One region of the Pseudoxanthomonas indica genome, then DNA from elsewhere that is predicted to be linked to it. Evidence: predicted binding sites of a transcription regulator. Region 1 holds the regulator's gene; the other holds the start of a gene.
The links. Region 1 encodes HrcA, which represses chaperone genes, less so after heat shock. Its sites were predicted from a motif close to TTNGCACTCNNNNNNNNNGAGTGCNAA; they were not measured.
Positions count from the first base shown of each region.

Region 1 (14,982 bases):
TCGCCGATGCGCTGCGCGCGGCCGGCTGGGAGGCCGACGCGGAAATCAGTGGTTACGCGGTATTCGGTGTGATCAGCCAGGCCGACAGTCCGTTGGCCGATGGGGATCGTCTGGAACTGTTGAGGCCGTTGACCCTGGACCCCAAGGAAGCGCGCCGCAAAAGGGCGCGCAAGTAGCCGTCAGCGACGGGCGCCCTTCTTCTTGTCTTTGGCGAGGTTGCCGAAACGGCCCATGTCGCTCGAAAGCTGCAAATCGTTCTCGGGGAAGTACTCGCCCTCCCAACTGGCCAGTGTGTCGCCCTGGAAATGCAGGGTGAGGTTCTTGATCTCGGTGGTGCCGCGGCGATTGGTCCGCTCGGTGGCGGCATAGTCCCAGCGCTGGGCATGGAAGGGATCGGCAATCGAGGGGCTGCCAATCAGCGCCTGTACCTGCTGCTTGCTCTGGCCCACGGCCAGCTGGTCCACCGCCGCCTTGTCCAGCAGGTTGCCCTGGTAGATGGGTTGCTTGTACAGAATGCCGCAGCCGGCGGTCAGGGAGGCAAGGGCGGCAATCAGCAGGAATTTGCGCATGAGACGTCTAGGGGTGGAAAACATGCCGATGATACACTCCCTGCGACCGCCGCAACCTAGGACCAGGCAGCCGGCACTAAACCGGTAGTGAATGGAGACGCCATGGAATCCCAAGATCTTCGCAAGGTCGGCCTCAAGGTCACCCACCCCCGCATGCGCATCCTGGAACTGCTGGAGCAGCGCAACACCCAGCACCACTTCAGCGCGGAAGACATCTATCGCCAGTTGCTCGACCACGGCGATGAAATCGGCCTGGCCACGGTGTACCGGGTGCTGACCCAGTTCGAAGCCGCCGGCCTGGTGCTCAAACACAACTTCGAAGGCGGTCAGGCGGTCTACGAACTCGATCGCGGCGGCCATCACGACCACATGGTCGACGTCGACACCGGCAAGATCATCGAGTTCGAAAGCCTCGAGATCGAAAAGCTGCAGCGCGAAATCGCCGCCAAGCACGGCTACATCCTGGAAGAGCATTCGCTGGTGTTGTACGTGCGCAAGAAGCGCTAGAAGCAACAGCGAAAAGCGCCCCCATCCCAGCCTTTCCCCGCAAGCGGGGGGAAGGGGCCCATAAACCGTTGCAAGCGGTCAAGTGGGTTGTCAGATCACGTCGGCCAGCAGCCGCTTGGCCGCCGCGTGCGCTTCCTTGCTCACTTCCACGCCGCCGAGCATGCGCGCCAGTTCTTCCTGGCGTTGCTTGGCCGACAGCAGTTCGACCGCACTCTGGGTCATGCCGTCCACCGGCGCCTTGCTGACGCGGTAGTGGGCGTGGCCCTGGGCCGCGACCTGGGGCAGGTGGGTCACGCACAGCACCTGGCGCTGGTTGCCGAGTGCCCGCAGTTTCTTGCCGACAATGTCGGCCACCGCGCCGCCGATGCCGGAATCCACTTCGTCGAAGATCATGGTTGGTACGGCGTCCACGCCCAGCGCCGCCACTTCGATGGCCAGCGAAACGCGCGACAGCTCACCACCCGAGGCGACCTTGCGCAGGGGACGCGGCGGCTGTCCGGCATTGGCCGCCACCAGGAATTCCACCCGCTCGGCGCCGCCGGCATCCGGTCGATCCGCCTCGTGCGGTTCCAGGCTGATCTCGAAACGACCGCCGCCCATGCCCAGTTCGGCAATCAGGGCGGTGGTGGCTTTGCCCAGCTCCTTGGCGGCGCGTTGACGGCTGCGGCTCAGGCGGGCGGCGGCGTCCTTCCACTGCTGGCGGGCGTCGTCAATCAAGCCATTGAGCACCAGCAGCCGCTCGCCGGCACCGCGCAGGCCTTCCAGTTCCTCGCCCATCGCTGCGCGCACGCGCGCCAGGTCATCCGGGCTGGTGCGGTGTTTGCGTGACAGATCGTGGATGCGGCTCAGCTTGTGCTCCAGCGCTTCGAACTGTTCGGGATCGGCGTCCAGGTCTTCGCGCAACTGGCTGAGCAGCGCCAACGCTTCATCCAGCTGGATATGGGCGCTCTCGAGCAGGCCATCGACCTCGCCCAGGCGCGGTTCCAGGCTCAGCATGCGTGCCAGCTCGGCGCGGGTCTGCTGCAGTTGGCGGCCCAGCGCCTGGCCTTCGTCATCGCCCAGGCGGGCCAGGGCGGTGTCGCAGGCCTGGATCAAGCCGGCCGCGTTGGCGTGGCGGCGGTGGGCGGCGTTGAGTTGCTCGATTGCCGTCGGCGCCAGATCTTCGCGCTCCAGCTCGGCCAACTGGTGTGCCAGGTAGTTCAGGCGATCCGAGACGTCGCCTTGCCGCGACAACTGCTCGCGCTCGGCCAGCAGCGCCGACCACTGCGCTGCGGCCATGGCCACCGTCTCGCGTTCCTTGCCATTGCGCGCGTAACCATCGAGCAGCTCGCGCTGGCTGGCCTTGTCCATCAGCGCCTGATGTTCGTGCTGCCCGTGAATCTCGACCAGACGGCCGGCCAGTTCGCCCAGTTGCCCCAGGGTCACGCTGCGGCCATTGATCCAGGCACGCGAGCCGCCATCGGCGCGGATGACCCGGCGCAACTGGCAGGCGCCGTCGTCGTCCAGCTCGTTCTCACCCAGCCAGGTTTGCGCCGGGGTATTGCCGGCCAGCGCAAACTCGGCCGACAGCTCGGCGCGCTCGGCGCCGTGGCGGACCACGCCGCTGTCGGCGCGCAGGCCGGACAGGAAGCCCAGCGCATCCACCAGCAACGACTTGCCGGCGCCGGTTTCACCGGAAATGACGGTCATGCCTTCGCCGAATTCCAGCTCGGTGGCGCGGACGACGGCGAAATCCTTGATCGAGAGATGTCTGAGCATGGGCCTATTGTATGCGGGGCCATGACCCCTTCATGGCGCGCGCAGTCTGTGGCCGTCCGGTCGCAGCCGTCGAGACCCATGGCCGGGTCCACCCTTGCGATGGCGCGGCCCAGCCGGTATCTATGCGCAGGATGATGTCCTCTTCCGCCGACGCTCCGCTGGACCCGCGTGCCCGTCAATTGCTGCGCACGCTGATCTCGCGCTACATCCACGACGGTGAGCCGGTGGGTTCGCAGACCCTGGCCAAGTACGCCGGGCTGGATGTCAGCGCCGCGACCATCCGGAACATCCTGGCCGAGCTGGAAGAAGTGGGCCTGCTGAGTTCGCCGCACACTTCGGCCGGGCGCATTCCCACCGCGCAGGGCTATCGGGTGTTTGTCGACAGCCTGGTGCAGGTGCAATCGCTGGGCGAACCCGAGATCAGCCGGCTGCGCCACGAGCTGCCCGCCGGCGCGGGCACCCAGGCGCTGCTCGGCAATGCCTCGGAACTGCTGTCGGCGATGACCCATTTCGTCGGCGTGGTCAGTGCGCCCAAACGGGAGCAGTTCGCCTTCCGCTATATCGACTTCGTGCCTCTGGATGGGCGGCGGGTGATGGCGATCCTGGTGTTTGCCGACAATGACGTGCAGAACCGGGTCATCGAGCCGCGCCGGGTCTATGACCGCTCCGAACTGGAAAAGATCGCCAACTTCCTCAATACCCACTTTGCCGGGCGGCCCGTGTCCGAGATTCGCGCCACCCTGCTGCGCGACCTGCGCCAGGCGCGCGCGGAGATGGAAGGGCTGCTGGCGCAGGCGGTGGATCTGGCCGAACAGGCGCTGGCCCCTCCCGGCGACGACGTGGTGCTGGCCGGGCAGACGCGGCTGATGAGCGTGCATGACCTGTCGGATCTGGAACGCCTGCGCGAGTTGTTCGAGGCGTTCGCCCGCAAGCGCGAAATCCTGCAGTTGCTGGAGCGCACCCTGCGCGCGCCCGGCGTCCGCATCTTCATTGGTGAAGACACCGGCCTGGCCCGCCACGACAGCGTCTCGGTGGTCACGGCGCCGTACATGGCCGGGGGCCACGTGCTGGGCGTGCTGGGGGTGATTGGCCCCACCCGCATGGCCTATGACCGGGTCATCCCGGTGGTGCAGGCCGCCGCCGATGCGTTGGGCGCCGCCTTGAATCCGGACAGCCCGACCCAATAAGTGGGCTTTGCGCGGCCGGATCAGCCGCGACGGGACCTCAAATGAACCAGAACGAACACGACCTCGACCCGGGCCAGACGCCCGACCAGCCGGCTGCCGACAGCCCCCTGCATGCCGAACTGGAGACGCTGCGCAACGAGCTCGACCAGTTGCGTGCGAGCAGCCTGATGGAGCGCGCCGACCTGGAGAACCAGCGCAAGCGCGTGCAACGCGACATCGAGACCGCGCGCAAATTCGCCAACGAACGCCTGCTGGGCGAACTGCTGCCGGTCTTCGACAGCCTGGATGGCGGCCTGGTGGCCGCTGGCCCGGAAGCCGGCCCGCTGCGCGATGGCCTGGAACTGACGTACAAGCAGTTGCTCAAGGTGGCCAACGACAACGGCCTGAGCGTGGTGGATCCGGTCGGCGAAGCCTTCAATCCCGAACATCACCAGGCCATCAGCCAGGCCGACGTGCCCGGCGCGGCGCCCGGCAGCGTGGTGCAGGTGTTCCAGAAGGGCTACCTGCTCAACGACCGCCTGCTGCGTCCGGCCCTGGTGGTCGTGGCGCGCCACGACTGAATCCGGCGGTGGCCAACGCTTGAACCGCGCCGGCCCACCCCCACATCCGAGTCATCCCCGGCCCAGCGCCGGACCTCCATCGACATCAGCAATACAGACTTACTAGGGAGCGACCCCAACATGGGCAAGATCATCGGTATCGACCTGGGCACGACCAATTCGTGCGTGGCGATCATGGAAGGCGGCAAGGCGCGCGTCATCGAGAATTCGGAAGGCGATCGCACCACCCCGTCCATCGTCGCTTACACCAAGGACGGCGAAGTCCTGGTGGGCGCCTCGGCCAAGCGCCAGGCCGTCACCAACCCCAAGAACACCTTCTTCGCGGTGAAGCGCCTGATCGGCCGCAAGTTCACCGACGCCGAAGTGCAGAAGGACATGGACCTGGTGCCGTACGGCATCGTCGCCCATGAGAACGGCGACGCCTGGGTGGCGACCGCCGACGGCAAGAACATGGCGCCGCAGGAAATCTCCGCGCGCGTGCTGGAAAAGATGAAGAAGACGGCCGAAGCCTTCCTCGGCGAGACCGTCACCGAAGCCGTCATCACCGTGCCGGCCTACTTCAACGACAGCCAGCGCCAGGCGACCAAGGACGCCGGCCGCATCGCCGGTCTGGACGTCAAGCGCATCATCAACGAGCCCACCGCGGCTGCACTGGCCTACGGCCTGGACAAGGCTGACGGCGCCGATCGCAAGATCGCCGTGTACGACCTGGGCGGCGGCACCTTCGACGTGTCGATCATCGAGATCGCCAACGTCGACGGCGAGAAGCAGTTCGAAGTGCTGGCCACCAACGGCGACACCTTCCTGGGTGGCGAAGACTTCGACAAGCGCGTCATCGATTACCTCGTCGAGGAATTCCTCAAGGACCAGGGCATCGACCTGCGCAAGGATCCGCTGGCCCTGCAGCGCCTGAAGGACGCCGCCGAGCGCGCCAAGATCGAGCTGTCCAGCTCGCAGCAGACCGAAGTGAACCTGCCGTACGTCACCGCTGACGCGTCCGGTCCCAAGCACCTCAACATCAAGCTGACCCGCGCCAAGCTGGAAGCGCTGGTGGAAGACCTGATCAAGAAGTCGATCGAACCCTGCCGCATTGCCCTGAATGACGCCGGCCTGCGCGCCAGCGAAATCAGCGAAGTGATCCTGGTCGGCGGTCAGACCCGCATGCCCAAGGTCCAGCAGGCCGTGGCCGACTTCTTCGGCAAGGAACCGCGCAAGGACGTCAACCCGGACGAAGCCGTGGCCGTGGGCGCTGCGATCCAGGGTGGCGTGCTGGCCGGCGACGTCAAGGACGTGCTGCTGCTCGACGTCACTCCGTTGAGCCTGGGCATCGAAACCCTGGGCGGCGTGATGACCAAGATCATCGAGAAGAACACCACCATCCCGACCAAGGCCTCGCAAACCTTCTCCACCGCCGAGGACAACCAGTCCGCGGTGACCGTGCATGTGCTGCAGGGCGAGCGCGAACAGGCCCGCTACAACAAGTCGCTGGCGCGCTTTGACCTGGCCGGCATCGACGCCGCCCCGCGCGGCATGCCGCAGGTGGAAGTGTCATTCGACATCGACGCCAACGGCATCCTGCACGTGTCGGCGCGCGACAAGAAGACCGGCAAGGAGCAGAAGGTCGAGATCAAGGCGGGCTCCGGCCTGTCCGAGGACGAGATCGCGCGGATGGTCGCCGATGCCGAAGCGCATCGCGAGGAAGACAAGAAGTTCCATGACCTGGTGCAGGCGCGCAACAAGGCCGACGGCCTGCTGCACGCCACCCGCACCGCCATCACCGAACATGGCAGCAAGGTGCCGGGTGACGTGATTGGCCGGGTGGAATCGGCCATCGCCGATCTGGACACCGCCATGAAAGGCGATGACCAGGCGCAGATCGAAGCCAAGTCCAAAGCGCTGGAAGAAGCCGGCCAGTCGTTGTACGCGGCGGCTTCGGCCGGCGCGCAACCGGGTGCCGATGACGGCGCCGGTGGTGCGGGTTCGAACGCCGGCGACGACGTGGTCGACGCCGAGTTCACCGAAGTCAAGGACGACAAGAAGTAAGCAAGCCGGCATTCGATAGCCGGTGACCGGAACGGGAACTGGAGATCGGCGAGGCAGGCGATTCGTCGCACGTCCGCAGGCTCCGGTTCCCTTTCCATTGGGAGCAATGAAATGTGCAAGGCCCACGTGACCCACCCATGAGCAAACGCGATTACTACGAAGTGCTGGGCGTGCAACGCAATGCCAGTGACGACGACCTGAAAAAGGCCTACCGCCGCTGCGCGATGAAGTTCCATCCGGATCGCAATCCGGGCGACAAGGCGGCCGAAGCCTCGTTCAAGGAGTCCAAGGAAGCCTACGAAGTGCTGTCCGACAGCGCCAAGCGGCGCGCCTATGACGCCCACGGGCATTCGGCGTTCGAGCACGGCATGGGCGGTGGCGGCGGCGCCGGGCCGGACATGGGCGACATCTTCGGTGACATCTTCGGCAACATCTTCGGCGGCGGCGGTGCCCGCGCCGCACGTCGCGGCGCCGATGTCGGCTACGTGATGGAACTGGATCTGGAAGAGGCCGTTGCCGGCGTCGAGAAGCGCATCGAGATTCCCACCCTGGTGGCCTGCGAACCCTGCAACGGCAGTGGCTCGGAGGACGGCCAGATTGAAACCTGCAGCACCTGTGGTGGCCGCGGCAACGTGCGCATGCAGCGCGGCATCTTCGCCATGCAGCAGAGCTGCCCGGCCTGCGGCGGCCGCGGCCAGACCATCAAGAATCCCTGCAAGGAATGCCACGGCGCCGGTCGCGTGGAAGAAGAGAAAGTCCTGTCGGTCAAGATTCCGGCCGGCGTGGACAATGGTGACCGCATCCGCCTGACCGGTGAAGGCGAAGCCGGCCCGCCGGGTACGCCGCCGGGCGATCTGTACGTGGAAGTGCGCGTGCGTGAGCACGACATCTTCCAGCGCGATGGCGACGACCTGCATTGCGAAGTGCCGATCCGCATCTCGCAGGCGGCGCTGGGCGACACCGTGCGCGTGCCTACGCTCAATGGCGATGCGGAAATCCGCATCCCCGCCGAAACCCAGACCGGCAAGCTGTTCCGCCTGCGCGGCAAGGGCGTCAAGTCGGTGCGCAGCCGCAGTGAAGGCGATTTGTATTGCCGGGTGGTGGTGGAGACGCCGGTCAACCTGACCAATGAACAGCGCGAATTGCTGGAGAAGTTCGAAGCCACCTTTGTCGGCGACGAAGCGCGCAAGCATTCGCCCAAGTCGGCCACCTTCCTGGATGGCGTCAAGGGATTCTGGGATCGGATGACGTCGTGATCCAACCGCCAGCCGCGCATTGAAGGCGCGCGGCGAGGAAAGAATCAGGTCGCCTGTCGGGATGCTTCCGGCAGGTGGCCTTTCTTTTGCGCGGGCCGACCATTGAACAGCAGGCGCAGGGTGTCGTAGCGCAGGACCAGCCGCTGATGCAGCAGCCAGGGCAACAGCAATGCCGTCGTCAGTACGAGGCCGAATTTGAGCGCCAGGGGCGCCTGCACCGGTGCCAGCCAAGTGGCCAGCACCACCACGATCAGATGGTGAAACAGATAAATCGAATAGCTGGCATCGGCCAGTTGTCGCCAGCCCGTCCACGGACGCGCCAGCCAGCGCAAGCCCACGGCCAACACCGCACGCACCAGCCACCACACCCATAGCGCGCTGGCGGCGGCGAGGGCCAGCTTGGCGATCAGGCCCTGCGGATCCTCGCCCAACCAGTGGATGCCGGCCGCGGTGGCCAGCGCCAGCGCCGCATCCAACAGGGAAAATGCGCTGAACTCGACCAGCAATCCGGCATCGGACTGCAGCCACGCGCCGCCGGCAAAGAACGGCAGGTAGTAGAGCAGTTCGAGCGGATCAATCACGCCCGCCAGGGTCAGCCGCCCCCAGTCCGGTTGCACGAAGGCGATGGCGCGCGGCACCAGCAAGGCGAGCGTGCCCAGCAGCATCAGCAGCCAGGCGCGCCTGCGTGGCAGCCATCGCGGCGTCGGCGAGAGGCGTTGCAGGGCAGGGGCGAGCAGGGCGGCGGCCGCGCAGTACACCAGCAGGTAGACCAGGAACCACAAATGCCCCAGCCAATGGCCGCTGCGCCAGGCCTGTGCCCAGGTGGCCCAGTGCCACTGCGAGCCCGGCGCCGCCTGCGCCGCCAGCCAGCCGACCTGCAGCAGATTGAAGCTCAGCAGCGTGGCCAGCAGCGGCACGCCGATGCGCCGCGCGCGATCCTGCAGAAACCGCGCGGTCGACCAGCGCTGGAGCAGCAGCATCGAGAAGAAGCCGGAAATCAGGAAGAACGCTGGCATGCGGAACGAATGGATGGCGTCGACCAGGCGATCGAAGAAGACCGTGCCATTGGGATCGCGCACCAGCCAGCGACTGCCGAGCGCATACGGGTCGGCCGCGTGGATTACCACGCCCAGCAACATCAGCAGGCTGCGCAGCGCGTCCATGCCATGCAGGCGGTCTGGCGCCTGTGGCAGTTCCCCCGGGTTGGACATCGGCGACCTCCTTCGCTGTCTGCTCAAACGCAGACTGCTGGCGCCAACGGCCGCAACGTCCACCACGCTACGCACCCACAGCTTCTAGAATGGGGGCTCCCCGCGGAGCCCCCATTCGTGTCCCACCCCGTCATCGGCATCATCGGCAGCGCAGGCGCGTATGGGCGCTGGCTGACCCGCTTCTTCCAGCAGCGCATGGGCCTGACCGTGGTGGGCCAGGATCCTGCCGACCCGGCCAGCCTCAGTCCGCAGGCATTGCTGCAGGCAGCGGACGTACTGGTGTTCTCGGCGCCGATTCGCCACACCGTGGCCATCATCGAGCAGTACGTGACGTTGGCCGGAGGCCGCGAGGCGCGCCAGCTATGGCTGGATGTCACCTCGATCAAGGCCGGGCCCCTGGCCGCCATGGCGCGCTCGGGCGCCGAATTCGCCGGCCTGCATCCGATGACCGCGCCGCCCAAGGCGCCGACCTTGAAGGGCCGGGCCACGGTGATCTGCGAGTTGCGGCTGCAGCACTGGCGCGGCTGGTTCGAGCAGTTGTTGCAGGCGCTGGAAGGCGAGTATGTCCGCGCCAGCCCGGAGCAACATGATCGGGTGATGGCGCTGGTGCAGGCCATGGTCCACGCCAGCCACCTGGCCCAGGCCGGCGTGCTGCGCGAACAGGCCGCACAGGTGGGCGATCTGGCGAGCCTGATGCCGTTCCGCTCGGCGTCGTTCGAGATGGACGCCGCCATCCTCAGCCGCATCCTGTCCCTCAATCCGGCGATTTACGAAGACATCCAGTTCGGCAATCCGCATGCCGGCGACATCCTCGCCGCGCTGGGCGTGCAGCTCGCGCGCATGGCGCAGCTGGTCGGGCAGGGCGACGAAGCCGCCCGCGCCGCGTTCCGGCAGGAGTTCCTGCTCGATAACCGCCAGGCCATTGGCGCCACGGCGCTGGTCGCGGGCAACTATCACTACGAACGCATCGGCTACCTGCTCGCCGACCTGGCCGGCGTGCGCGCCATCAGCGTGCACCTGCCGGAAGACCGACCCGGCTCGTTGCGCGAGTTGCTGCAGATCTTCGAACGCGAGGGCATCAGCCTGTCCTCGATCCATTCCTCGCGCACGCCGGAAGGCGAAGTGCATTTTCGCATCGGCTTCGAGACTGCCCTGGACCCGGAGCGCCTGCAACAGGCCGCACGCGCAATCGACGCCAGTGGCCTGGGCCGCATCCTGGAGATTCCCGCATGAGTCTGGACAATTCCGCCGCCGCCACCGTCATCGACGCGGTGTTGTGCGGCAAGGTGGTGGACTTCACCCGTCCTGGCTCGCGCAGCGCCATTGCCAAACAGCCCGTCAGCGCGGCGGTGGTGGTGGGCAAACTCGGCTTGAGCGGTGACGAGCAGGGCGACCTGCGCGTACATGGCGGTCCGGACAAGGCCGTGCATCACTATCCGCATGATCACTACGCCGGCTGGCGCGCGGATATCGGCGCGCATCCGCTGCTGGAGGCGCCGGGCGCGTTTGGCGAGAACCTCAGTTCGACCGGACTGACCGAGGGCGATGTCTGCCTGGGTGATCGCTTCCGGCTCGGCACGGCGCTGGTCGAGGTCTCGCAGTCACGCCAGCCGTGCTGGAAGTTGTCGGATCGCTTCCAGCGGGTCGACATGGCGCGGCGTGTGCAGGACAGTGGCCGCACGGGCTGGTATTACCGGGTGCTGGAAGAGGGCAGGCTGGAAGTCGGTGATCGCCTGGAGCTGACTGACCGCCCCTATCCGCAGTGGCCGCTGAGCCGGATCATCGAAGTCCTTTATCAGCGCACCCTGGAGCCCGCGGTGCTGGCCGACATCCTGCGCTTGCCACTGGTGCCGTCCTGGCGCTCGCTGTTCGAGCGCCGGCAACAGCACGGCCAGACCGAAAGCTGGAACAAGCGCCTGACTGGCCTGGCCGATTCCCACTAAGATGCGGACATGAACAGCACCCCGATTCGAGTCCTCATCCATGGCGCGTCCGGTCGCATGGGCCAGGCGCTGCTGCGCCTGGCGGCGGAACAACCGCACCACCTGCAGGTGGTCGCGGCGGTGACCCGGCGTGCCCCCGTGCAACGGGTGGTGGAGGGCGTGCCGTATTTCGCCGCCAGTGAACTCAATGGCACGCCCGCGTTCGATGTCGCCATCGATTTCAGCCTGCCCGAAGGTTTCGACCCGGTGCTGGCCCTGTGCCTGCAGCGCAAGGCCGCGCTGGTATCCGGCACCACCGGTCTGGACGAGCAGCAGCAACACGCCTTGCAGGCTGCGGCGCAACAGATTCCTTTGCTGTGGGCGTCCAACTTCAGCCTGGGCGTGGCCGTGCTGGCCGAACTGGTGGAACGCGCCGCCGCCGCGCTGTCGGGCTGGGACTGCGACGTGATCGAATCCCATCACGTACACAAGAAGGATGCCCCTTCGGGTACTGCCATCACCCTGGGCCAAGCAGCCGCGGCGTCGGGCGCCCATCCGCACTACGCCAGCCTGCGTGCCGGCGACATCGTCGGCGAACACCAGGTGCAGTTCACCGGTCTGGGCGAACGCATCGAGCTGATCCACCGTGCAACCAACCGCGACATCTTCGCGCGCGGCGCCCTGCATGCGGCGCAGCGGCTGCATGGGCGTGCGCCGGCGCTGTATCGCGTGCGCGATCTGCTGGATTGAGATTGGTCTGCCCCTGCGCCTACTTTGCTGAATACGGCGGGGCGATGATGTCGGAAATGTGAAAAAGGGTGGCGCGGACGAGGTCGCGCCCGTACAATTCCCGCTCGCCTGCTTACCCATCGCCCCGGACCGGATTGACGCCGTGTTCGCGGTTTCTTGCAACCGCAAGTCGGTGGTGCAGGGTTCCTCCACCCCAAGGCGAACCCCGTGACTGAACCCGCAATTCTCGTACTCGAAGACGGCACCGTATTCGAGGGCGAATCCGTAGGCGCGAACGGCCTGTCCGTCGGCGAAGTGGTGTTCAACACCGCCATGACCGGCTATCAGGAGATCCTGACCGATCCGTCCTACGCCCGTCAGCTGGTCACTCTGACCTATCCCCATATCGGCAACACCGGCTGCACCGACCAGGACGACGAAGCGTCGCAGGTCTGGTCGGCCGGCTTGATCGTGCGCGATGTGCCGCGCCGTCCCAGCAACTGGCGCAGCCAGGTGGCGCTGCCGGAATGGCTGCAGGCACGCGGCATCGTCGCCATCGCCGGCATCGACACCCGCAAGCTGACCCGGATCCTGCGCGACAAGGGCGCGCAGAACGGCGCGCTGATGGCCGGCCCGGATCTGGACGTGGACAAGGCGCTGGAAGCGGCGCGCAAGTTCCCAGGCCTGAAGGGCATGGATCTGGCCAAGGTGGTCTCCACGCAGAAGACCTACACCTGGAGCGATGGCCAGCTGGATCTGGATCGCAACCAGTTTGTCCGCGCCGAACCGCGTTTCAAGGTCGTGGCCTACGACTACGGCGTCAAGGTCAACATCCTGCGCATGCTGGCCGAGCGCGGCTGCGAAGTGATCGTGGTGCCGGCGCAGACGCCGGCCACCGAGGTGCTGGCGATGCAGCCGGATGGCGTGTTCCTGTCCAACGGTCCCGGCGACCCGGCGCCGTGCGACTACGCCATCAGCGCCATCCGCGAATTCATCGACCGCAAGATTCCGACCTTCGGCATCTGCCTGGGCCACCAACTGCTGGCGCTGGCCGCGGGTGCGCAGACGCTGAAGATGGGCCACGGTCATCACGGCGCCAATCATCCGGTGCAGGACCTGGACAGCGGCAAGGTCATGATCACCTCGCAGAACCACGGCTTTGCGGTGGACGAAAGCACGCTGCCGGCCAATGTGCGGGTGATTCACCGCTCGCTGTTCGACGGCACCAACCAGGGCATCGAACTGACTGACGCGCCGGCGTTCTCCTTCCAGGGTCACCCGGAAGCCTCACCCGGCCCGCACGATGTGGCGCCGCTGTTCGATCGCTTCATCCGCAGCATGGAGGCGCGTTGATGTCCTTTCGTCGTGGTCTTGCCGCATTGCTGGCCATCGGCTTGCTGCCGGCCGTCGCGCTGGCGCAGACCGGCAAAACCCAGGCCGATCCGATCGACCTGATGACCGACGCCTTGGTGACCATGTTCCCGGTGGGCGATGTGATGCAGGACGCCGCCGACAAGGATCCGACCTGGCCGTTGCAGGACAAAGCCAGTGCGGTGCCGGCGAACCAATTGATCTGCCTGCGCAACGAACTTTCGCGTGAGGGCTTCCGCCGCAACAAGCGCCTGGAAGTGGTGGAGTACGCGCAGCAGCATGCCGCCAACTTTGCCGATGAAACCCGCAAGGCCCAGGCCGTTGCGCCGGTGATGGCGCGCATGGTGGGCGCCGGTATCGTCGCCGCCAACACCGGCACCGAACTGGACCCGACCTCGGCGCTGAAGAACACGACGGTGGACGAACTGCTGGTGTTCAACGATGTGTTCCGCGATCCCAAGTACCGGGACCTGCGCGAGCTGACCGGCTTTGGCGACATCCTCTCGTTCGAGAACGGCCGCCAGGAAGAAGCCGGCAAGGCCACCGGCGAGAAGATTGTGGTGACGCTGATGCTCAAGGCCATGAAGACCTGCGAAGTCGAACCGAGCGCGCTGATCTGATCCGGTTGTAATGCGTCATGCCGCAGCGCCTGCCGGCGCGCGGCTCCCAGGCTCCGGCCTCACGAAATTTGCGGAAGTAGAACGACCATGCCCAAGCGCAGTGACATCAAGACCATCCTCATCATCGGCGCCGGCCCGATCGTCATCGGCCAGGCCTGCGAGTTCGACTACTCCGGCGCGCAAGCCTGCAAGGCCCTGCGCGAGGAGGGTTACCGGGTGGTGCTGGTCAACAGCAACCCGGCCACCATCATGACCGACCCGGAAATGGCCGACGCGGTCTACATCGAGCCGATCAACTGGCAGACGGTCGAGAAGATCATCGCCAAGGAAAAGCCCGACGCCCTGCTGCCGACCATGGGCGGCCAGACCGCGCTGAACTGCGCGCTGGACCTGGCCGACAACGGCGTGCTGGAAAAGTACAAGGTCGAACTGATTGGCGCCTCGCGCGAAGCCATCCGCATGGCCGAAGACCGCGAACTGTTCCGCGTGGCGATGGGCGAGATTGGCCTGGAATGCCCCAAGGCGGCGGTGGCGCACACGCTGGAGGAAGCGCTGGAAATCCAGACCCGCGTCGGCTATCCCACCATCATCCGTCCCAGCTTCACCCTGGGCGGCAGCGGCGGCGGCATCGCCTACAACCGCGAAGAGCTGATCGACATCGTCAACCGCGGCCTGGAACTGTCGCCGACCACCGAAGTGCTGGTGGAAGAATCGGTGCTGGGCTGGAAGGAATTCGAGATGGAAGTGGTCCGCGACACCGCGGACAACTGCATCATCGTCTGCTCGATCGAGAACCTGGATCCGATGGGCGTGCACACCGGTGACTCGATCACCGTCGCGCCGGCGCAGACCCTGACCGACAAGGAATACCAGCGCCTGCGCGATGCCTCTATCGCGGTGCTGCGCAAGATTGGCGTGGATACCGGCGGCTCCAACGTGCAGTTCGGCATCAACGCGCAGAACGGCCGCGTGGTGGTGATTGAGATGAACCCGCGCGTGTCGCGCTCCTCGGCGCTGGCCTCCAAGGCTACCGGCTTCCCGATCGCCAAGGTCGCGGCCAAGCTGGCAGTGGGCTACACGTTGGACGAACTGAAGAATGAGATCACCGGCGGCAAGACCCCGGCCTCGTTCGAACCGACCATCGATTACGTGGTCACCAAGATTCCGCGCTTCGCCTTCGAGAAGTTCCCGCAGGCCGACGCCCGCCTGACCACCCAGATGAAGTCGGTGGGCGAGGTGATGGCGATGG
Region 1 is NZ_FUZV01000002.1:1,527,295-1,542,276, forward strand. Features, by position in the region: gene B5X78_RS17780 (RnfH family protein) at 1-176, shown strand, start outside; gene B5X78_RS17785 (outer membrane protein assembly factor BamE) at 180-569, opposite strand; gene fur (ferric iron uptake transcriptional regulator) at 672-1,076, shown strand; gene recN (DNA repair protein RecN) at 1,167-2,834, opposite strand; gene hrcA (heat-inducible transcriptional repressor HrcA) at 2,966-4,021, shown strand; gene grpE (nucleotide exchange factor GrpE) at 4,063-4,581, shown strand; gene dnaK (molecular chaperone DnaK) at 4,702-6,624, shown strand; gene dnaJ (molecular chaperone DnaJ) at 6,762-7,880, shown strand; gene B5X78_RS17820 (acyltransferase family protein) at 7,925-9,091, opposite strand; gene B5X78_RS17825 (prephenate dehydrogenase) at 9,209-10,324, shown strand; gene B5X78_RS17830 (MOSC domain-containing protein) at 10,321-11,034, shown strand; gene dapB (4-hydroxy-tetrahydrodipicolinate reductase) at 11,044-11,763, shown strand; gene carA (glutamine-hydrolyzing carbamoyl-phosphate synthase small subunit) at 11,971-13,095, shown strand; gene B5X78_RS17845 (hypothetical protein) at 13,095-13,733, shown strand; gene carB (carbamoyl-phosphate synthase large subunit) at 13,821-14,982, shown strand, end outside.

Region 2 (14,982 bases), on a different contig from region 1:
CTGTATTGCTCGACCAGGCGGCCTTCCGGTGCCACCACCAGGGTGGTGCGATCGAACAGGGGCGCGGCTCCGCCACCGGACTTCATGCCCGCGACCAGCAGCATGACCAGCAGCAGGAAGAACAGGAAGCCGAAGAACAGGATGTTGAGGAACAACTTGCGGGCGAAATTCACCACATTCCACGCGCCAACGAAGAAGCTGGCGACGGGTCCGCGGCGGACAGGCTGATTCATGGTGGCAAAGCTCCGGATACTCGTGAACAGCTTAGCGGTTCGCGGGTGACGGAGGCATGCCCCTTAAGTCACCGTGTCGGCAAGCGGCATGGGCGCCGCCAGCAGGCGGCGGCTGCTGCGGTTGAAACGCCAGCCCAGGCTGATGGCGGCGGCGGTCAGGCCCAGGATCAGGCCCAGCCACATGCCTTGCGGCCCCCAGCCCAGGCCCAGGCCTAGCCCGGCGCCCAGCGGCATGCCCAGGCCCCAGTAGGAGACCATGGCCAGCCACATGGGCACGCGGGTGTCCTTGAGCCCCCGCAGGGCGCCGGCCGAAAGCACCTGGATACCGTCCGGGAACTGGAACGCGGCGGCGAACAGCAGCAGGCTGCCGGCCAGCGTGGCCACCGCCAGATCCTGGGTATAGAGCGACACCACGGCGTCATGGCCGAACAGAAGCACCAGGGCTGACAGCGCCTGCGTGCACAGGACGATGGCGTAGCCGGCGTGGGCGGCGCGGCGGATGCCGAGCGGGTCGCGCGACCCCAGGGCGTGACCCACCCGGACGGTGGTGGCCTCGGCCACACCCATCGGCACCATGAAGCACAGCGCGGACACATTGATGGCGATTTGGTGCGCGGCAGCGGGTATCGCGCCCAAGCGGGCAATCAGCAGCGCGGTGACGATGAACAGGCTGCCTTCCATCAACACGGTGATGCCGATCGGCAGGCCGGTGCGCAGGAGCTGGCCGATCGCGGCGCGCTTGGGCAGCTCGAAGTGACTGAACAAGTGCAGCGGCGCAAAGCGCTTCGAATGCCACAGGTACAGCGCGAAGCAGATCGCCTGCAGCCACATGGTCAACGCCGAGGCGACACCCAGCCCGCCGGCGCCCATTTCCGGAAAGCCGAACTTGCCGAAGGTCAGCACATAGCCAACCGGCCCCAGCACCAGCAGGCCACCGAAGCCAAGCACCATGGTCGGCAGCGTCCAGTGCATGCCTTCGCTCAGATAGCGCATGCAGAAATAGAACGTCAGCGCGGGGACGCCCCAACGGATTGCGTGCAGGAAGTCGGTGGCGCCAGGAATGATCTCGGGTGCGATGCCGAACCACTTCAAACCGTAAGGGGCCACGCTCAGGAACGCGAACATCAACGCGCCCAGCCCCAGCGCCAGCCACAACGCCTGGCGGAACAACGGCGCGATCTCGTCGCGGCGCTTGGCGCCATCGAGTTCGGAGACCGATGCGGTCAGCGAAATCAAGGTACCGATCGGCACCATCATCGGCAGCCACAGCAGGGCCGTGCCCACGGTGACCGAGGCCAGCGTGGCGGTGCCGTGATGTCCGGCGATGACATTGTCGACAAAGCCGATCAGCCCGGTGGATACATGACCCAGGACCAGGGGCAAAGCCAGCTTCGCGGAGGTGCGAACCTCGTCGCCGAAGGTCGGCGAGCGGGGAAGTGAGGACGACATGGGGGGAGACCGCCGGACTACGGTCGCGCGGGCGCGCTGGCACCGGGTCACGGGAGGCCGGTATCTTACCCGCTTGGTCCCGGGGAATCACAAACCGCACATGAGCAACGACGTCCTGACGCACGCCGGCCCGCCTGCATGCGAAAACTGCACGGCCCTGCTGCAAGGCCAGTTCTGCCATCAGTGCGGACAGTCCTCGCACAATCCGCTGCGCAATCTGGGCCACGCGATCGAGGAAGTGTTCGAATCGTTCTGGCATCTGGACGGCCGCATCTTCCGCACGCTGCGCGCGTTGTGGTCGCCGGGCCGGTTGGCGAATAGCTATCTGTCAGGACATCGCGCGCCTTACGTGGCGCCGCTGCGCTTGTTCGTGATCCTGAGCGTGTTGACCTTCTTCCTGGCCCAGTACGCAGTGAGTTTTGGCGAGCGCGAGGCCGAGGGCGGCACCGGGAACACCGCCGAAGTCAACGCACGCAATGCGTTCAATGACGCCAAGACCGCCGAAGAAGTGATCCAGGATCGCGATGACGCCATCCGCGGTCTGTGGCAGGGCAAAGCAGCCGTACAAGGCATTCCTGGCGCCGCCACCGGCTTTGATCGCAGTGTGGAGGCCATGCGCAAGCAGGCGCGCGAACGCATCAAGGAGCTGGACCCCAAGCATCCCGAACTGCGCCTGCCGGTGGAGCAGACCGGACCGGTCGAGGACAGCGTCGAGGATGCGCCGTCCGCGCAGGACAAGGTGGCGCCCGAAGCGGCCCAGGCCGACAGCGCGGCCGCCAAGCCCGCGCCCAAGGTGACCGTGGCCGGCCACACCCTGGGCAAGCCTTCGGCGGATTCGGGATTCTTCCAGCGTTGGCTGGACAAGAAAGGCCAGCGTGCGTCAGACAACTGGGAGCGCTTCCAGAAAGATCCCGAACTGATGAAGCACGCGATCATGGGTGCGATTCCCACGGCGCTGTTCTTCCTGGTGCCGATTTTCGCGATTTTCCTGAAGCTGGCCTACATCGAAACCCACCGCAGCTATCTGGAACACCTGGTGGTGGCGCTCTACAGCCACGCCTGGTTGTGCCTGGCGCTGCTGACCTTGTGCGTGCTGGTGATGCTGGACAACTGGATTTCGCCGTACGCCGCGTGGGTGGGCGTGGTCATCGGTGTGATCGAATTCGTGATCTGGTGGTGGATGCCGATCTATCTGCTGATCATGCAGAAGCGCGTCTACGCGCAAGCCTGGTGGCTGACCGTGTTGAAGTACCTGATCATCGGTACGGTCTACCTGGTGCTGGTCGCGTTCGCTGCCGCCTTCGTGGGGATCAGCAGCTTCATCAACTGACCGTGGTTCACTGGTTGCGGCGGTGCTGCAACCAGGCGGCGCGTTGAGTGGCTGGCTGCTTCAACCATTCACGCCGGAAGCCGTCCCGTGACTGCGGGGGTATGCGCTGCGCCAGTGCGGCCAGATCATCGCGTTGCGCGGGATCGGTCTGCTTGAGCGCAATCAACACGTCAGCCCGCTGCCCCGGCGGCACGAAGGCGAACAGTGGCTGCAGGCGCGGCCAGTCCGCGCCCAAGGCCGGACCCAAGCGCCACCCTTGTTGCTGCATGGCGTCCTGATGCTCGAAGACCACGCGCAAGCGCGTCTGCTCGGTGGCGGGCAACAAGGCGAACTCGCGGGCGCTCTGACGCAGGCGGGCGCGCTCGGTCTCCTGCAGGGCCAACCACGCCTGGTAACGGCTGCGCTGATCGTCGCGCTGCCCGAGTGGCAGGGCATCCCATGCTTGCAGGCGCGTCTGCAACGCATGCTGCTGGCCGGTGGGGATCGCCTGCCAGGCGCGCAGATGCGTATCGACAGTGGCTTGCATGGACGCTGCCATCGGCTGCGCGCTGCCCGCGCCGAGCCCGGCCAGCAGCAGCGGCAACAACCACAGGCGCCGCGTTGACGCGTCAGAAGGTCGTGTCACGGCCTTCCTCTTGTTGTGGCACATCCGCGCGTGGTGGCGTCTCGGCCTGGGCCTGTCCTTCGATTTGCGCGCCTGCGGCGTACCAGGCCAGCAGATCGGCCTGCTGGCTCAGTTCGAATTCGCTGTCGCGCAGCATGGGCAAATCGGGATGGGTGGCCAGGCTTTCTTCCGGCGTCAGCACGCTGGCCGGCGCTTCGGCGGGTGGCAAGTGCTGGGTACGGATGTCCGGGTCTTCAGCCAGGCCCAACCGCGGCTCGGCGGACGGTTCCGGCCCACGCAGTTGCTGTGGCCACCAATCGCGCGGCACGAAGGTCGCCGCCAAGGCCAGGCAGCACACCAGCACCACCAGGACCCAGAGCATGTTCCACCGGCGCGATGGCTTGCCGGCGGCGGCAGGCATTTCATTGCGCGGCAGGGAAACCGTTGCGGCAGCACGACGCGGCGCTGTGGCCGGCTGCAAGGCGTGGTCGCGCAGCCGGGCCAGCCGCGCCATGCGCTCCTGCGAGAGCTCCTTCATCCGCGCTTGGATCGCTTCCGCCAGTTGCCGCCAGGCCTGCGCATCGGCGGCGCCATCGGCATCACGCGGGCAGGCAGCCGCCAACGCGGAGCGGTAATGGATCTGGTCGACCGCCAGCACTTCCAGCGCCTCGTCTTCGGGCAGGCCCGCCGCCAGCCGGGTCAGCAGGACCAAGCGGTCGTGGCCTGCCAGGGTTCCCAGATGCGCCACCTCACCGGACCAGCGACCGGAGGCCGGCTGTCGCAGACTGGTCGCGTTGATCAACCGCTGCCAGAACCGGCGCGGCCAGTCGGCCATCGGCAGCGGAGCGGCCTCGGCCTGGAACTGGTGCATCGCGGTAGCGACCGCCAGGTCGCCCACTTCGGCATCACCTGCCTGGAGTTCGGCAAACAGGGCGGCGCGCCGCTCCACGCCTCGTAGAAAGGCCACCAGGGCAGCGGGAGGGAGTGGCGTTTCAGGCATGTACGAGGGGACTCATCGTGGCTGCATGATAGCCGGCGAGTGTGATTCGCACGTGCTTGACACCGGTTCGAATTCTGCTCTCCCAAGCGGGACAAGGGTTTCGCGGAATTGCGTTGTGCACAGCGGTCACGCGACTGTCATCCACGCTGGGCTGCGGCGGCCTTCCGGCCACATTTCAGATAGGTTTCACATTCAAGCCGCTGTTTTACAAGGCAAAAGTGTCTGTGGCGTTTTTTTAGCCAACTTCCGGACGAGGCCTGAAAATGGCTCTTGTGCGCGTGGAGCAAAGCCGACATGCACAGATTTATCCACAGCTTGTGTGGATAAGCCGGAATCCCTTTGAGTGGCCGGCACTTGCGTGATCTTCGTCAACTTACAGGCAGCTTGATCGCGCAAACCGCGGACGGACCCGGCGTCGGCGACGGGCCGTTTACACTGGCGTACAGATGATTGATTCCACTGTCCTGCGCGTTGCGCTACCCGTGCCTTTGCCGCGCCTGTTCGATTACCTGCCGCCGGCAGACTCGACCGGGCGGCGTGCCGGTGTGCAGGATGTTGGCTGCCGCATCCGGGTTCCGTTCGGCAATCGCGAACTGGTCGGCTGGGTCGCCGAAGTGGGCGCGCCCACCGCCGACGGTCGGCCGGATCTGAAGCAGGCGCTGGCCTGGCTGGACGAAGCACCGTTGCTGGCGGGAGAGTTGCGCGAGTCATTGCTTTGGCTGGCGCGTTATACCCACGCGCCGCTGGGTGAAGTGTTCGCCACCGCCCTGCCGTCCCCACTGCGCCAGGGCGAGCCGCTGCCGCAGGCCCAGCAGAGCTCCGCGTGGCAGCTGAGTGAGGCGGGGGCCACCGGTATCGATCGCTTGCGCCCCGGTAGCCGCCCCCGTCATCTGGCGGAGCTGCTGCGTGCGGGCGCGCTCAGTGAGGACAGCCTGCAAAGCCAGTTGCCCGGTTGGCGGGCCACGATGCGATCGCTGGAGCAGCGGGGGCTGGTGACGCGCCAGGCCAGGCCCTTGGACGAACTGGCCCGCGCTGCGCCCCAGTCCGGGCCGGAGCTCAATCCCGAACAACAAGCGGCGGTGGCGGCCATCTCGGCCAGTCGCGGATTCGCCAGCTTCCTGCTGGACGGTGTTACCGGCAGTGGCAAGACCGAGGTCTACCTGCACGCCATCGCCGCCTGCCTGGAACGCGGCGAGCAGGCGCTGGTGCTGGTGCCGGAGATCGGACTGACTCCGCAGACGCTGGCGCGCTTCCGCAATCGCCTCGGCGTGCCGGTGCACGTGCTGCACTCGGGCTTGAATGACAACGAGCGTGCGCGCACCTGGGCCGCGTGCGCACGTGGCGAGGCGAGCGTCGTCGTCGGTACGCGCTCGGCGGTGTTCACGCCGCTGCCCAAGGCGGGCTTGCTCGTCGTCGACGAAGAACACGACGGCAGCTACAAGCAGCAGGACGGCATCCGCTACCACGCGCGCGACTTTGCGCTGGTGCGCGCCAAGGGACTCGATATCCCGGTGGTGCTGGGCACGGCGACGCCTTCGCTGGAGTCGCTGCACAACGCGCGCAGCGGCCGCTATGGTCACCTGCGCTTGCGCCAACGCGCCGGCAATGCGCGGCCACCCCGCGTGCGCGTGCTGGACGTGCGCAAGCGCCCCCTCGAGGCGGGCTTGTCCCCCGAGTTGCGGCAGGGTATCGCCCAGGCCCTGGAGGCCGGCGGCCAAGTGCTGGTGTTCAAGAACCGCCGCGGCTACGCGCCCATCCTGCTCTGCCACGACTGTGGCTGGAGCGCGCATTGCCATCGCTGCGATTCGCCGATGACTGTCCATGGCGGCGGACACCGCCTTCAATGCCACCACTGCGGCGCCCGCCAGAGCGCGCCGTTGGCCTGCCCGGACTGCGGCGGGCTGGCACTGCAGCCACAAGGCGTGGGTACCGAACGTCTGGAGGAGCATCTGGTTGAAGCCTTCTCGCAGGTGCCCGTCATCCGCATCGATCGCGGCACGACACAGCGACGGGACGGCCTGGCGAAACAGCTGGGAAAGCTGGGCGAGGCACCCGGCATCCTGGTGGGAACACAGATCCTGGCCAAGGGCCACGACCTGCCGCATCTGACCCTGGTGGCAGTGGTGGGCATCGACGAAGGTTTGTTTTCCGCCGACTTTCGCGCCAGCGAACGAATGGCCCAGCAGTTGATCCAGGTAGCCGGGCGCGCCGGGCGCGCGGACAAGCCTGGCGAAGTCTGGCTGCAGACGCATCATCCGACCCACCCCTTGCTGACCACCCTGATTCAGGGCGGCTACCACGCATTTGCCGACAGCGAGCTGGAACAGCGCAGTGCCGCTGGCTTTCCGCCTTTCGCCCACCTGGCGCTTATCCGCGCAGAATCCCAGCACGTGGAGGATGCGCATTCGTTTCTGCAGGCCAGCAAGCGCATATTGCAGGGCGCTGGCGTCGCGGTGGAAGTACAAGGCCCGTTGCCGGCGCCGATGCCGCGACGGGCTGGCTACCATCGGCAGCAGTTGCTGCTGAGCAGCGGCGAACGACGCGGACTGCATCAGCTCCTCGACATTGCCATGCCGGCGCTGTTCGCATTGCCGGAGGCGCGGCGCGTGCGCTGGTCCCTCGACGTGGATCCCATGGATCTGTACTGAAGGCGATGCGCCAGTAGGCGGGCCAACATACCGGACGACGCGGGAAACCGTCGCACCGTATGATGGATGCGCACCGCATCACCATCGCGGATGTGCACCTACTTTGGTCGAGCAGGCGAGCATGAGCGAAGCAAAGCAGCATGTGGTGATTGTGGGAGGCGGCTTCGGTGGCCTGTGGGCGACGCGGGCGTTGGCCGACGCAGACGTGCGAATCACGATGATTGATCGCCACAACCACCACCTGTTTCAACCTCTGCTCTATCAGGTCGCCACGGCCGGGCTGTCAGCGCCTGACATCGCCGCCCCACTGAGGCATATCCTGCGCAGACAGGGCAATGTTGAAGTGCGGCTGGCGGAGGTGGAACGCATCGAACCGCTGGCCCGGCGAGTCCATCTGGGCGATGGCAGCGAGATCGCGTTCGACTTCCTGATCCTCGCCAGCGGCGCGACCCATGCCTATTTCGGCAATGACGCGTGGGCCGCGCACGCACCCGGATTGAAGACGTTGGATGACGCGCTGCATCTGCGTCGGCATCTGCTGCTTGCGTTCGAACGCGCCGAGGCCGATCCCGATCCGGCGGCGCGCGCGGCATGGCTGAACTTCGCCGTGGTGGGCGGTGGCCCCACCGGCGTGGAGCTGGCGGGAACCTTGGCGGAAATCGCACGCCATACGTTGAGGAACGAATTTCGCCATATCGATCCCGGCCAGGCTCGCGTGCGTTTGATCGAAGCGGGTCCGCGCGTATTGGCCTCGTTCCCCGACGACCTGTCGGCACGGGCACGCCGGCAACTGGAACGCCTTGGCGTTGAGGTGAGCACGGGAACGCCCGTGTCCGACATCACCTCAGCAGGTTATCGCCTGGGTGGCGAGTTCGTCGCGGCGCGCACCGTCATCTGGGCTGCGGGCGTGGCCGCCTCACCGTTGGGGCGATGCCTGGGAGCGCCACTGGATCGCGCCGGGCGCGTCCATGTGGAAGCAGACCTGAGCGTGCCGGATCTTCCGCACGTGTTCGTCGTGGGTGACCTGGCCAGCGTGGACAGCGATGGCAAGCCCGTGCCCGGCGTTGCTCCTGCTGCCAAGCAGATGGGGCGGCATGCAGCACGGATGATTCGTGCGCGCCTGAGCAACAGGCCTTCAACCCCCTTTCGCTATCGCGACTTCGGCAACCTGGCGACCATTGGGCGAATGGCGGCCGTGGTGCATTGGCGTCGTCTCAAGCTGTCCGGCCTGCTTGCCTGGTGGTTCTGGTTGGCGGCGCATGTGTTCTTCCTGATTGGATTCCGCAACCGCCTGGTGGTGCTGTTGAACTGGGCATGGGCCTATTGGAGCTACCAGCGCAGTGCCCGGATCATTTTTGGTGGCGCTCAGGACGAAGAGTCGCCTTCGTAGCGATCCACGCGTGCGGCAAAGCAACCGGGCCGGGCGTTGTGGAGATGCAGGTAGGCGGTGGCGGGCTCCAGCAAATGGCGTCGGATGGTGACATCCAGCTTGTCGCCTTCGATCACGTCGGCGCTCCGCATCCATCCTGCTGCATCGTACGCACGCACGGAGATGAGGCGACGGTGGAATGCGACGGGCACCGCATCCGTCAGCGAGGCGGCCTGGGATGCCTGCTCACGCACGTAGATGGGACCGCTGGCGCGATAGGGGCCGGCCACGTCGTGATGGGTGAAAGGCAACAACAGCAAGGCTTCGCCCTCTCTCGCGTCCTCCAGCGAGATGCGGCAAGGAAAGCCGTGGTCGTCATCGGCTCTCACACGACGGATACTGCGCGACTCCAACTCCGGCTCGCTCAATAACCAGTAGTGCGAGAACAATTCGGGTGACAGGCCGGTGATCCGGTAATTCATGCGCGCGCTCCAGGTTGGAGCCACTACTCTTGCGCAGGTGGCAGTCGCGGGCACTCCGGAAATTGCGGCGCCAATCCGGACATCACATAAGCAAAACGGCCCACTGAGGGCCGTTTGCTTTGGTACCGTCGTTGCCGGATCAAGCGGCGAACAACGCCTTCATCTTCTTGAGGGCATTGGCTTCGATCTGGCGGATACGCTCGGCCGAAACACCGTACTCGTCGGCCAATTCCTGCAGCGTGATCTTGCTGTCCGCATCGAGCCAGCGACGCTTGATGATGTCGCGCGAGCGCTGGTCCAGACCGGCCATGCCAGCGCGCAACAATTCCAGCTGGTTGTCCTGGCTGTCCGCACGCTCGTACGCCTGCGAAGGATCCTCGTCGTTGGCAACGAGATAGCTGACCGGTGACGGCGGCGCATGATCGTCGTCATCATCGCTCGAGGCGTCGAAGCCGACGTCACGACCCGACAGACGAGATTCCATCTCCAGGACCTCACGCTCGGAGACGTTCAGATCCTTGGCGACAGCACTCACTTCCTCGGCATTCATCCAGCCCAGGCGGGTCTTGGACTTGCGCAGGTTGAAGAACAACTTGCGCTGCGCCTTGGTGGTGGCGACCTTCACGATGCGCCAGTTCTTGAGGATGAACTCGTGCATCTCCGCGCGAATCCAATGCACGGCAAAGCTGACCAGGCGCACGCCCATTTCGGGGTCGAACCGCTTCACCGCCTTCATCAGGCCTATGTTGCCTTCCTGGATCAGGTCGCCCAGCGGCAAGCCATAGCCGTTGTAACCTCGCGCGACATGGACGACAAAGCGAAGGTGGGAATGCACCAGCTCGCGTGCAGCATCCAAATCTTCCTGATCGCGGAAGCGGCGCGCCAACGCCTGTTCCGCATCGACCGTCAGGACCGGAATCTGGTGCACGGCACCGATGTAGGCCTCGAGCGAGCCGAGCGCGCTGGGAATCGGGAGGTTGTTGGCCACCAGTACGGTGGCTGGGCTGTTCTGGGTCATGGGCGTCATCTTAGCAGTCGGGTGGTATGACTGCTAACGCGGGGAAGAGTTCCCCATCGTTCCAAGACCGGAACGATGGAGCGTTCAGATTTCCGTAACTGATTATTTTTGCTTGGATTTTTCCGCTACCGCCTCGACTTGGGTGAGTACGCGGAGCAGGTTGCCACCCCAAATATCCTGGATGTCGGCCTCACTGTAGCCAGCGGCTAGTAGACGCTCAGTGATGCGCGGCAGGGCGGACACATCCTCAAGTCCATCCACCCCACCGCCGCCATCCCAGTCGGCGCCGATGCCGACATGCTGGGGTCCGGCGACTTTGAGGATGTGGAGCAGGTGACGCATATAATCGTCCAGGTTGGCGCGTGGCACCGGAAACTGCTGGTCGATCTTCGCGCGCTCGCCGAGGTAAGCCTGGATGGCTGCCTCGTCGCGGGAGCTCTCATCACCATACTTTTCGGACAACGCGTCCAAGGCTGCTTCGCGCGCGGGTATCTTGGGAATCGAGATCAGGTAGCCACCGTAGGCATTGACGTGAATAACGCCGCCTTTCTCCGCCAGTCGTTTGATTCGGGCGTCGTCGATATTGCGCGGGTGGTCGAACTCCGCGTCCGCGCTGGTATGCGATAGCACGATCGGCGCCTTCGACAATTCAAGCAACTGGTCGAATACGGCGTCACTGGCGTGGGACGCGTCGAGAATCAAACCCAGTCGATTTGCTTCTGCCACGAGAGCCTTGCCCTTCGGACTCAACCCTTTCCATTCCGGACCTTTGGCGTCTGTGGACGAGTCACCAAAATCGTTGTTCTTGACGTGGGTAATGCCGAGCATGCGCAGGCCCAGGTCGTAGTAAACGCTGACGAGGGAAGGATCGCTGGCCAGGGGCGACGCATTCTCCATGCTGATGAAGGAGACCCGCTTGCCTGCTGCGACGATTCTTTTCGCATCAGCTGCAGTTCGTGCAAGCTCGAACGAAGTGGGATTGGCCGCGAGCATCTCGCGTATTTCGGTGAGGCGAATCAATCCATGATCACGTGCTTCGCGATTGCCTGCGTCGTCCCTGTCGCCTTGTCCGGTGTAAATCACCCAGAAGCCTCCATCCAGGCCTCCTTCCTTCATCCGCGGAAGGTCCACCTGTGACTGGTCACCATCATGATCATGACGATCCAGGATGCTCCATCCAGGTCGCTCGAAATTGGCAGGCGTGTCCAGGTGCGTATCAATGACGAGCGCGGCTTCATGCACCTGCTTCGCTCGCTTCGACACTTCCACGGAGCCAGCCGCGGCCGGCGCTGAAAGGTACAAGGGCATGGACAGTACAGCCAGCATGCCAAGCGCCAGTAGACTTTGCTTCATTCAAGATCCCCAACTTGCGAAGTGAATCCCGATTGTTGGCGATCGGCGCGCAAAGAAAAACCCCCAACCTGCCGGTTGGGGGTTTAGGGGTAAAGCCCCTGGCGATGACCTACTCTTGCATGGCTTAAGCCACACTACCATCGGCGCAGCTGCGTTTCACTTCCGTGTTCGGGATGGGAACGGGTGGGACCACAGCGCTAATTTCACCAGGGAGACGGTTGGAGCGTCGCCATCCGTAATGGATGAGGCGCCTGTCTCACATAGGGTCTTGTGACGTAGCGTGTCTTGGGATTTTCATCTCGACGTTTCGTCGAGTCCAAGGCCACTTGAGGTTATATGGTCAAGCCGCACGGATCATTAGTATCAGTTAGCTCAACGCCTTGCAGCGCTTACACACCTGACCTATCAACCACGTAGTCTACATGGTTCCTTTAGGGGGCTTGTGCCCCGGGAAGTCTCATCTTGAGGCGCGCTTCCCGCTTAGATGCTTTCAGCGGTTATCGCTTCCGAACATAGCTACCCGGCAATGCCACTGGCGTGACAACCGGAACACCAGAGGTTCGTCCACTCCGGTCCTCTCGTACTAGGAGCAGCCCCTCTCAAACTTCCAACGCCCATGGCAGATAGGGACCGAACTGTCTCACGACGTTCTGAACCCAGCTCGCGTACCACTTTAAATGGCGAACAGCCATACCCTTGGGACCGACTACAGCCCCAGGATGTGATGAGCCGACATCGAGGTGCCAAACACCGCCGTCGATATGAACTCTTGGGCGGTATCAGCCTGTTATCCCCGGAGTACCTTTTATCCGTTGAGCGATGGCCCTTCCATACAGAACCACCGGATCACTAAGTCCTACTTTCGTACCTGCTTGAGCCGTCGCTCTTGCAGTCAAGCACGCTTATGCCTTTGCACACAGTGCGCGATGTCCGACCGCGCTGAGCGTACCTTCGAGCTCCTCCGTTACTCTTTGGGAGGAGACCGCCCCAGTCAAACTACCCACCATACATGGTCCCCGACCCGGATTACGGGCCTAGGTTAGAACGTCAAGCACATCAGGGTGGTATTTCAAGGTTGGCTCCACGACAGCTAGCGCCATCGCTTCAAAGCCTCCCACCTATCCTACACAGACGAACTCAACGTTCAATGTAAAGCTATAGTAAAGGTTCACGGGGTCTTTCCGTCTTGCCACGGGAACGCTGCATCTTCACAGCGATTTCAATTTCACTGAGTCTCGGGTGGAGACAGCGCCGCTGTCGTTACGCCATTCGTGCAGGTCGGAACTTACCCGACAAGGAATTTCGCTACCTTAGGACCGTTATAGTTACGGCCGCCGTTTACTGGGGCTTCGATCAAGAGCTTCGCCTTGCGGCTGACCCCATCAATTAACCTTCCAGCACCGGGCAGGCGTCACACCCTATACGTCCACTTTCGTGTTTGCAGAGTGCTGTGTTTTTGATAAACAGTCGCAGCGGCCTGGTTTCTGAGGCCCTCTTTAGCTCAGCTGCGCATGCAGCCACCAAAAAGGGCGCACCTTCTCCCGAAGTTACGGTGCCATGTTGCCTAGTTCCTTCACCCGAGTTCTCTCAAGCGCCTGAGAATTCTCATCCTACCCACCTGTGTCGGTTTACGGTACGGTCTTCGTGAGCTGAAGCTTAGGAGCTTTTCCTGGAAGCGTGGTATCAGTGACTTCGCTCTAAAGAGCTCGTCTCGGTGCTCGGTGTTAAAGGAACCCGGATTTGCCAAAGTTCCACACCTACCGCCTTTCCCCGGGACAACCAACGCCCGGTACACCTAACCTTCTCCGTCCCTCCATCGCACTCACGCGAGGTGCAGGAATATTAACCTGCTTCCCATCGACTACGGCTTTCGCCCTCGCCTTAGGGACCGACTAACCCTGCGTCGATTAACGTTGCGCAAGGAAACCTTGGGCTTTCGGCGTGCGGGCTTTTCACCCGCATTATCGTTACTCATGTCAGCATTCGCACTTCCGATACCTCCAGCAGCCTTCTCAAGCCACCTTCGCAGGCTTACGGAACGCTCCTCTACCGCGCACACTAAAAGTGTGCACCCCAAGCTTCGGTTCAGTGCTTAGCCCCGTTAAATCTTCCGCGCAGACCGACTCGACCAGTGAGCTATTACGCTTTCTTTAAAGGGTGGCTGCTTCTAAGCCAACCTCCTGGCTGTCTGTGCCTTTCCACATCGTTTTCCACTTAGCACTGAATTTGGGACCTTAGCTGTGGGTCTGGGTTGTTTCCCTTTTCACGACGGACGTTAGCACCCGCCGTGTGTCTCCCATACAGTCCGTCTTGGTATTCGGAGTTTGCCATGGTTTGCTAAGACGCGATGTCCCGCTAGCCATAACAGTGCTCTACCCCCAAGAGGATACATATGAGGCGCTACCTAAATAGCTTTCGAGGAGAACCAGCTATCTCCGGGTTCGATTAGCTTTTCACTCCTAATCACACCTCATCCCCTACCTTTGCAACGGGAGTGGGTTCGGGCCTCCAGTACCTGTTACGGCACCTTCACCCTGGGCATGACTAGATCACCCGGTTTCGGGTCTACTGCCCGCGACTATGCGCCCTTATCAGACTCGGTTTCCCTTCGCCTCCCCTATACGGTTAAGCTTGCCACGAACAGTAAGTCGCTGACCCATTATACAAAAGGTACGCAGTCACCCCGAAGGGCTCCTACTGCTTGTACGCACACGGTTTCAGGGTCTATTTCACTCCCCTCTCCGGGGTTCTTTTCGCCTTTCCCTCACGGTACTGGTTCACTATCGGTCGGTCAGGAGTATTTAGCCTTGGAGGATGGTCCCCCCATATTCAGACAGGGTTTCTCGTGCCCCGCCTTACTCGTCTTCACTGAAAAGGCCTTTTCGAATACCGGGCTATCACCGTCTATGGCCAGTCTTTCCAGACTGTTCTTCTAAAACCAATCCAGCTTAAGGGCTGGTCCCCGTTCGCTCGTCACTACTCAGGGAATCTCGGTTGATTTCTTTTCCTCCGGTTACTTAGATATTTCAGTTCACCGGGTTTGCCTCCAGCAGCTATGTATTCACTGCAAGATACTGCCGAAGCAGTGGGTTTCCCCATTCGGACATTGCGGGATCAATGCTTGTTGCCAGCTCCCCCGCACTTTTCGCAGGCTGCCACGTCCTTCATCGCCTCTGACCGCCAAGGCATCCACCGTGTGCGCTTATTCGCTTGACCATATAACCCCAAGTCGCCTCGGAGTTACACGCCGTGTTTATGGGGTACAAAGCCATAAACGCGAACATACGACTCAATTAATTAGGGACTCGTAGTCCCCGCCTTAGCCTCAACGACACGTCTTAAGATGAAAATCTTAAACGCTCGCTACGTCACAAGTTTTTAAAGAACACGAAGCCGGCTTCAGCGCCAACTCGTTTCAAAATCTTTTAGTGTGCGTGCAATTCCAGAGTTGCTGCGGACCTGGTTTGGTGGGTCTGGGAGGACTCGAACCACCGAC
Region 2 is NZ_FUZV01000001.1:1,752,456-1,767,437, forward strand. Features, by position in the region: gene sppA (signal peptide peptidase SppA) at 1-233, opposite strand, end outside; gene B5X78_RS08165 (MATE family efflux transporter) at 297-1,682, opposite strand; gene B5X78_RS08170 (DUF3667 domain-containing protein) at 1,783-3,012, shown strand; gene B5X78_RS08175 (DUF3106 domain-containing protein) at 3,020-3,637, opposite strand; gene B5X78_RS08180 (hypothetical protein) at 3,621-4,616, opposite strand; gene B5X78_RS08185 (primosomal protein N') at 5,066-7,264, shown strand; gene B5X78_RS08190 (NAD(P)/FAD-dependent oxidoreductase) at 7,386-8,654, shown strand; gene B5X78_RS08195 (DUF1203 domain-containing protein) at 8,630-9,115, opposite strand; gene rpoH (RNA polymerase sigma factor RpoH) at 9,255-10,133, opposite strand; gene B5X78_RS08205 (dipeptidase) at 10,236-11,486, opposite strand; rRNA gene rrf (5S ribosomal RNA) at 11,583-11,697, opposite strand; rRNA gene B5X78_RS08215 (23S ribosomal RNA) at 11,823-14,702, opposite strand; tRNA gene B5X78_RS08220 (tRNA-Ile) at 14,952-14,982, opposite strand, start outside.
Region 2: the regulator HrcA is predicted to act here: its motif matches at 10,144-10,170, upstream of rpoH (RNA polymerase sigma factor RpoH).